DNA from 2 places in the Nonomuraea sp. NPDC050536 genome. Region 1 is predicted to be linked to the other one. Evidence: riboswitches for the same ligand, from Rfam matches in the RefSeq annotation. Region 1 holds a riboswitch; the other holds the start of a gene.
What was found. Region 1 has a riboswitch for guanidine ahead of ACIBHX_RS44985 (MBL fold metallo-hydrolase). Riboswitches for the same ligand answer to the same signal wherever they lie in the genome.
Positions count from the first base shown of each region.

Region 2: linked by a shared signal. The riboswitch ahead of ACIBHX_RS43550 (DMT family transporter) and the one ahead of ACIBHX_RS44985 (MBL fold metallo-hydrolase) in region 1 are both predicted to bind guanidine.

Region 1 is NZ_JBITHD010000026.1:17,714-21,950, forward strand. Features, by position in the region: gene ACIBHX_RS44975 (hypothetical protein) at 28-531, shown strand; gene ACIBHX_RS44980 (hypothetical protein) at 528-1,205, shown strand; gene ACIBHX_RS44985 (MBL fold metallo-hydrolase) at 1,362-2,240, opposite strand; guanidine-III (ykkC-III) riboswitch at 2,253-2,319, opposite strand; gene ACIBHX_RS44990 (hypothetical protein) at 2,621-3,046, shown strand; gene ACIBHX_RS44995 (FHA domain-containing protein) at 3,354-4,237, opposite strand, start outside.
Region 2 is NZ_JBITHD010000024.1:12,946-17,182, reverse strand. Features, by position in the region: gene ACIBHX_RS43560 (ABC transporter ATP-binding protein) at 1-779, shown strand, start outside; tRNA gene ACIBHX_RS43555 (tRNA-Met) at 801-872, opposite strand; gene ACIBHX_RS43550 (DMT family transporter) at 1,017-1,337, opposite strand; guanidine-III (ykkC-III) riboswitch at 1,371-1,435, opposite strand; gene ACIBHX_RS43545 (class I SAM-dependent methyltransferase) at 1,454-2,260, opposite strand; gene ACIBHX_RS43540 (acyl-CoA dehydrogenase) at 2,364-4,169, shown strand; gene ACIBHX_RS43535 (MBL fold metallo-hydrolase) at 4,190-4,237, shown strand, end outside.

The DNA.
Region 1 (4,237 bases):
GGCCGAATCGCGGCAAAATGATCGCTCGTGCTTCTCCGCCTTGCCTACCTCACGGTCACGAACGCCTTTGCCGCGCTGCGGCTGCTGCCGATGGGGGATCGAGACAAGGACGCCAAGATCCTTGCCCTGCGCCACCAGATCACCGTTCTTGAACGGCAGCTCGGCACGGACACCAAAGTGAAGTTCGCTCCCGAGGATCGCGCCTTCCTCGCCGCGCTCCTGACATCGCTGCCCCGCGAGGTCCTGTGCCGGCTGCGGCTCCTGGTGCGTCTGGACACCATCCTGCGCTGGCACCGTGATCAGTTGAAGCGGCGTCACGCTCGCACTTGTCAGAGGAGACGGCCTGGTCGCCCGCCCACCGTCCGGTCCATCCGCGTGCTCATTCTGCGTCTGGTCCGGGAGAACCCCTCGTGGGGTTACCGGCGCGTGCACGGCGAGCTGGCCACCCTCGGCATCAAGGTCGCGCCCTCCACCGTGTGGGAGATCCTCCAGCAGGAAGGCGTAGATCCGTCCCCTGAACGTCGTCGGTGACGTGGGCGGACTTCCTGCGCTCGCAAGCCGGCGCGCTGCTGGCCTGCGATGTCATCGAGGCCGTCACCCTGAACGGGCAGCGCCAGTACATCCTGGCGGTCATCGAGCATGCCGCCAGGCGCGTACGCGTGCTGGGCACCACGGCCCACCCGACCGCCACCTGGGTCATTCAGGCGATCAAGAATCTCGTGATGGACGTGGAAGATGGGGGCTGCCGGGCGCGCTTCCTGATCCGAGACCGAGACGGGAAGTTCCCGGCCCTGATGGGTGAGATCCTCGCCGGGGCCGGTATCCAGACCGTGTTCACTGGTATCCGGATGCCGTGGATGAACTCCATGATGGAGCGGTGGGTGCAGTTCTGCCGCCGCAAACTTCTCGACCGCTGTCTGCTGTGGAAGGAACACCATCTGCGCCACGCCCTGCGCGAGTACGAACGGGTTCTACAACCAGCACCGAGCGCGCTACGCCCTGGCTCAAGCGGCGCCGCTACGCTCCGTTCCGAATCCGATCACGGATACAGAGCGAATCACCGACCTGAACATACGCCGAAGGGATCGACTCGGCGGAGTTCTCCACGAGTACTCACATGCAGCTTGAAATGCGTGGATGGACTTTTCGGCAGGCGCAGTCCTGAAGGAGTACCGACATGTGGCTTGACCTGGCCGGATGATTAATCGGCACCCGCAGGTTGCCCAGCCCGTTGTTCGGATCGCGGGGGTCGAGGAAGGCCGAGCCGCGAATGACACGGATCTCGCCCGGCAGCACCACTCGTCGGCTTGCGGCCCTCGCGGCTGGGAAACTGGGGCGGGACCCGGTCTTGTTCGTGCTGCTCACGCGCTGGGGCACAGGACGAACAGTGGGAAGGCGCGGCGGCTGGGGTGGTTGCCGATCTCCTTCAGCGCTGCGCGGATGTCGCGCAGGTGGCCGGTGGTCATCTGCAGTGGGGGCTCGTCGGGCTGGTAGACGGTGCGGATCGGATAGTCCACGCCCGGTTGCCGGGTCATCTCGATGTGGCAGCCGAGTACGTGGGTGACCTTCCGGTGGTCGCAGAAGTCGATCAAGCGATCGATCGTCCGGATGAATGCCTGCCAGTCCGTGATGTAGAGGCGGCCGGGGTAGACCGTGTCGCCGGTGAGGAGGAACCCGGTCCATGGGTCGTAGAACGTGACAGCCGCTTCGTGGTGGCCTGGGGTGGCCAGACACTCCAGCGCCCGGCTTCCGAGGTCGATCTGCGCCAGGGCATCGGGGTGGTCGGCGAATCCGAAGTAGGGCCAGGCGGTGGCGAGCTCCGCGCCGATCACGGTGGTGTCGGGACGATCGGTGAACTGGCCGTCGCCGGCGATGTGGTCACCATGCGGATGGGTATGCAGCACCAGCAGTTGGTACCCGTGCCGGGGGTGACGGGCGAGCCAGGACTCGATGAGCTCGTCGACCACCTGGCGAAGAGGGAAGAACTCGGCGGATGCGGTGGCTCCGGTGTCGATCAGCACCGCCCGGGCGTTGCCGAAGAGCAGGAACAGGAACGGCGCCTCGTAGTCGATCGCCATGTTCTGCCGGAGGATGAACGTGTGCTCGTCGTAGGCGTGGACCTGGATGTCCGGGTCGGTGTTGTGCTTGGCCGATGGCGAGCCGTGGATCCACCGGACGTCCAGCGCACGAGGTCGGGGGGTCGCTCCGGTGAAGTCGATCAGGCAGGTGCGGGCACCCATGACGTCTCCTTGAGTGCGTCGTCTTGGCGGGCCGGGTACGGCGCACATCTCGTCCGGGGCAGGCACTACGAACCTCCGTGGGGACGGTAACACTGTCCCTGCCGATAGTGCCATCCATGCAGGTCATTCCGCTTGTCTGACTGATCTCTTCGTGCGCCGGCGCTGCTCTCGGAAGGGACAGAGTCGCGGCAAGATGATCGCTTGTGATTCTCCGCCTGGCTTATCCGGCCGTCACGAACGCCTTCGCTGTGCTGCGGTTGTTACCGCTGGGGGATCGAGATTCTTGCCTTGCGTCACCAGATCACCGTTCTTGAACGGCAGCGCGGTGCGTTCATTTCTGCGGCTGGTCTGAGAGAACCTCTGGTGGGGTTTGCCGGTGCGTGCACGGCGGGCTCGCCACCCTCGGCATCAAGGTCGCGCCTTCCACCGTCTGGGAGATCCTCGAGCAGGAAGGCATGGATCCGTCCCCTGAGCGGGCATCTGTGACGTGGGCAGACTTCCTGCGCTCCCAAGGCGACGCGCTACTGGCCTGCGACTTCATCGGGACCGTCACCCTCAACGGGCGGCGCCGGTACATCCTGGCCGTCATCGAGCGCGCCACCAGGCGGGTCCGGGTACTGGGCACCACCGCCCATCCGGCCGCCACCTGGGTCATCCAAGCGATCAAGAATCTCGTGATGGACCTGGAGGACGCCGGCTGCCGAGCGCGACATCTGATTCGCCACCGGTTCCAGTCCGCATGGAGGAGATCCTTGTCGGCACCGGCATCCAGACCGTGCTCACCGGTGTCCGGATGCCGCGGATGAACGCGGTCATGGAGCGGTGGGTGCAGTCGTGCCGCCGTGAGCTCTTGGAAAGGTGCCTGCTCTGGAACGAAGGCCACCTGCGGCATCGCCGACCTGAATATACGCCGACGCGATCGACTCGGCGGAGTCCTCCACGAGTACTCACATGCCGCTTGAACTGCATGGATGCAATTTTCGGCAGGCACAATGGCAGGCTCTGCCTCTCGAGCCGGGCTCAGGTGGTCGCGCTCGCCTACGAGTCAGGACTCGTCACACCTCGCGCGAAAGGCCGGTGATACGGCTACTGCAGCGCCAACACCTTCGTCGGTCACTTGCCGCGCATCACCGCCGGTTCGTGGCGGCGCAGCATGCGAGCCACCAGGAATGCGCAGACGACCGCGAGCACGGCCAGGGCGCTCATGTCCAGGAACCAGGTGCCGAAGTCCTGGCTCCACAAGGGGTCCGGCGGATCCTGGACGTGCGGAATGAGCTGACCCACGTTGAGAGTGCCCGCCAACGCGGCCAACGCCCAGCGAGCCGGTACGAGCCAGGAGATCTGCTCCATCACGGGCTTGCCGTCCAGATGTACCAGCGCCCCGCAGAAGACCAGCTGGATCAGGGTGACGAGCACGAGCAGCGGCATGGTCATCTCGCTGGTCTTGGCCAGCGCGGAGATGAGCAGGCCCACGGTCATGGCGGTGAACGACAACAGCGCGACGGCGAGCGAGAGCTCGGTTAGCGGCGCCGTGAACACGCCCTTGTCGTACGTCTTGACATTCAGCATCGCCACGTAGGTCAGTACGATGCCCTGTGCCACGGTGATCAGGCCGAGCACGAGCAGCTTGGAGCAGAGATAGGCCGATCTGGACAGCCCGACCGCCCGTTCTCGTTGATAGATGGCGCGTTCCTTGACCAGTTCGCGCACCGCGTTCGCCGCGCCGGTCAGGCAGCCGCCGATGCACAGAATCAGCAGCAGATTCGCCGAGTTGCCGTTGCTGTTCGGCGGTCCCATCAGGTTGCCGGTCGGGACGACGCGAGCGAGCAGCCCCATCACGATCGGCAGGGCGACGGTGAGGCCGAGGAACAACCGGTCCGCCACGATGCCACGGCAGTAACGGCGCACCAGCGTACTGAGCTGCTCCGGCCAGCTCTGCTGTTTCGGCGGGATCTCTCGTTGTACGGGGGGTCTCATCGCGACCGGCGCGATCATGT
Region 2 (4,237 bases), on a different contig from region 1:
GCTCCGACCGCGTGATGGAGGTGCTCAAGTCCCGGCCCAGCGTCACCGACGCGCCCACCGCGGCCCCGCTGGCGGCCCGCGCCCGAGGCAGGGTCGAGTTCGAGCGCGTCGGCTTCACCTACCTGAACAGGACCAGGCCCGCGCTGGCCGACCTGTCCTTCACCGCCGAGCCCGGCGAACTCATCGTCGTCACGGGACCCAGCGGCGTGGGCAAGTCGACCCTGGCCAAACTGCTGCTGCGGTTCTACGAGCCGACCAGCGGGCGGATCCTGCTCGACGGCACGGACATCCGCGACATCACCCGCGCCTCCCTGCGCGACAACGTCACGCTCATGCAGCAGGAGAGCCTGCTGTTCTCGGGGACCGCGCGCGAGAACATCGCCTACGGCACGCCGGACGCCTCCTTCGAGGAGATCGTCGCGGCCGCCAAGCTCGCCGACGCGCACGACTTCATCATCCGGCTGCCCGGCAAGTACGACACGCTGCTCGGACAGCGCGGACGGCTGCTGTCGGGCGGTCAGCTGCAGCGCATCGCGATCGCGCGTGCCCTGCTGCGCGACGCTCCCGTCCTGGTCCTGGACGAGCCGATGACCGGCCTGGACACCGTGACTGCCGCCCGCGTCATGGAGCCGCTCAAGCGGCTGATGGCCGGGCGCACGACGATCCTCATCACCCACGACCTGCGGCACGTGCCGGAGATGGCCCGCACGATCGTGCTCGAGCCGGCCCGCCGCACGTCCCGGATCCGCATCAGGCACATGACGGCGATGCTGCGCTGAGAAAGTGGGTCTCGCGGTTCGTAGCGATGGCAGGAGTCGAACCTGCGACCTTCCCGTTATGAGCGGGATGCTCTGCCGCTGAGCTACATCGCCGTGGCTGTATTGCGAGAATCGAAAATGCGTGTGCGCGGGAAAAGAAAGCCGCCTGGATAACCCGGGTTCGGGTCGCGTTCACGGTAGTCCGCTCGTACGGCGGGCGGCCACCTGTTTATCGGGCCGCCCGCCGTACCGGCGAATTCAGTGGGAGCCGGCGAGATTGAGACCGACGACGCCGATGAGGATGAGGGCGATCGAGCCGATGCGGGCGAAGGAGACCTCGTCTCCCATCGCGAGCATGCCGAGCGCGGCCGTTCCGACGGCGCCGATGCCCGTCCACACGGCATAGGCCGTGCCGACCTCCAGGCTCTTGAGCGCGTAGGCGAGCAGGCCGAAGCTGAGCACGGCGGTGGCGAGGAAGGACAGGGTCCACCACAGGTGTGAGAAGCCGTCGCTCATCTTGAGCGAGTAGGCCATGGCGACCTCGAACAGGCCGGCGACGATGATGACGATCCAGGCCATTGCTGGGAACTCCTTGGGACGAGCCGACAGGGTCGTGCGTCGTCTTGGCGTTCCGGGTACGGCGCGTCTCGTCCGGGAGCAGTCGCTCACCACCTACAACATGGCGAAATTTCGGGTCATTCCCGTACGTCCCACCAGATCGTGACCCAGCGCTCGCGGGGCAGCGGCCACATCCCGAGCTCCAGTGCCGTCGCGCCCACCTCCTCGGCCCGGGAGGGCGGCAGGCAGATCCGGTGGCAGGCGCTCTGGGCCAGTTGTTCCAGGCTGCTGAATCGCTCCAGCGGCGCCTCCCGCTCCTCCACGTGCACCCCGTAGCCGAGCGCCGCGACCAGGGCGACGGCGTCTTCGGCGATGGGCCTGACGGGCCGGTCGATGCCGTGGAAGTGCTGCCAGAGCGGCGTCATCCAGCTCATCGGATGGCGGTGCGAGAGCTCGAGCACCACGCGCCGGCTGGCGTGGGCGTTCAGCGCGCGCAGGAAGCCGGCCAGGTCGGGCACGTTGTAGGCGACGTGCGCGGAGATCGCGACGTCCGCCCGGGGGACGCGGACGGACACGTCGGGCCAGAGTCCCTCGACGGTCGTCACCTTGACGCCGAGCTTGTCGGCCCTGACCGCGAGCTCGGCGAGCATGGCCGCCGAGGTGTCGACGGCGTACAGCTCGCTGATGTGCTCGCGCAGGGGCAGCGACGAGGCCCCGGCCCCGCTGCCGACGTCGAGTACGATGCCCGGTTCGGGCAGCGCCTCGGCCAGCCGGGTCATGGTCGGGCCGTCGTCGGGCTCGGCCAGCGCTCTGTCGGTGCGTACGGCGAAGCGGGCCGGCGAGTGGCCGAACGGGTCGGCTGAGGCCCCGGCGAGGATCTCGTCGGGGATGGCCCAGGATTCCAGGCGGTCGCGCCAGCGAGCGGCGAGCTCTTCGGCATCCATGCAGACGAGCATGCCATGCATATCCATGGTTACCCGCGGGTAGCATTCCTAGTAAGGTTACCGGCCAGTACACATTTCCCTCGGTTCAAGGAGATCGGCAGCCATGGGCCACTACAAGAGCAACGTGCGTGACCTGGAGTTCAACCTCTTCGAGGTGTTCGGCCGCGGTGCGATCCTCGGCGCGGAGCCGTACCCGGACGTGGACGAGGACGTGGCCCGAAGCCTCCTTGACGAGGTCAACCGGTTGGCCACGGGCGTGCTGGCGGAGTCCTTCGAGGAGGGCGACCGCACGCCTCCGGTGTTCGACCCGGCGACCAGCTCGGTGACCATGTCCGACGGTGTGAAGAAGTCGTTCAAGGCGCTGATGGACGGCGGCTGGGCGCACCTGGACCTCCCCGCCGACCTGGGCGGCCCCGGCATCCCGCGCAGCCTCGCCTGGGCAACAGCGGAGATGGTGCTGGGCGCCAACCCCGCGCTGTACATGTACGCCGGCGGCCCGAACTTCGCCTACACGCTGTGGAAGCTGGGCACGGACGCGCAGAAGCGCTTCGCCGAGATGGCCATCGAGCGCAACTGGGGCGCCACGATGGTGCTGACCGAACCGGACGCGGGCTCGGACGTGGGCGCCGGCCGTGCCAAGGCCGTCCAGCAGCCCGACGGCACCTGGCACCTCACGGGCGTCAAGCGCTTCATCACCAGCGCCGAGCACGACATGGCCGAGAACATCTTCCATCTGGTGCTGGCCCGCCCCGAGGGGCACGGCGCCGGCACCAAGGGCCTGTCGATGTTCCTGGTCCCCAAGTACCACGTGGACCTGGAGTCCGGCGAGCTGGGCGAGCGCAACGGCGCCTACGTCACCAACGTCGAGAAGAAGATGGGGCTCAAGGTCTCCACCACCTGCGAGCTGACCTTCGGCGACAAGCACCCGGCGGTCGGCACCCTGGTCGGAGACGTGCACGAGGGCATCAAGCAGATGTTCATGGTGATCGAGCACGCCCGCATGATGGTCGGCACCAAGGCCATCTCCACGCTGTCCACCGGCTACCTGAACGCGCTGGAGTACGCCAAGTCCCGCGTCCAGGGCGCCGACCTGACCAGGATGACCGACAAGTCCGCGCCCCGCGTGACCATCACGCACCACCCAGACGTGCGCCGTGAGCTCATGCTGCAGAAGGCGTACGCCGAGGGCATGCGGGCCCTGGTGCTCTACACGGCCACCTGGCAGGACACCATCCAGATGAACCCGGGCGACGAGCACGCCCACGCGATGAACGACCTGCTGCTGCCGGTGGTCAAGGGCGTGGGCTCCGAGCGCTCCTACGAGCTGCTCGCCCGCTCCCTGCAGACGCTCGGCGGTTCTGGCTACCTGCAGGACTACCCGATCGAGCAGTACATCCGGGACTCCAAGATCGACTCGCTGTACGAGGGCACGACCGCGATCCAGGGCCTGGACCTGTTCTTCCGCAAGATCCTGCGCAACCAGGGCGCCGCGATCGGCTCGCTGATGGCCGAGATCAACGCCTTCGCCGCCTCCGAGGCGGGCAACGGCAGGCTGAAGCAGGAGCGGAAGCTGCTGGGCGAGGCGGCGGCCGAGGTCAAGGCCATGGGTGACACGATGGCCGGCTGGGCGCTCGGCTCGCTGGAGTCTCCGGCCGAGATCTACAAGGCCGGGCTGAACACCACCCGGCTGCTGCTCGCCCTGGGCGACCTGATCATCGGCTGGCTGCTGCTGCGTCAGGCTGAGGTGGCCCTGGCCAAGCTGGCCGAGGGTGAGGACCCCTTCTACCAGGGCAAGGTCGCGGCGGCCTCGTTCTTCGCCACGACCGTGCTGCCCAGGCTCGCCGCCGAGCGCCGGGTGCTGGCCGGCACCGGCCTGGAGCTGATGGACCTTCCGGAAGAGGCCTTCTGAATCTCTGACACGATGGCGTGATGAGCGTCACATCCCCCCGCGCCGAGGAGGTCTCGGCGGGCGTCTAC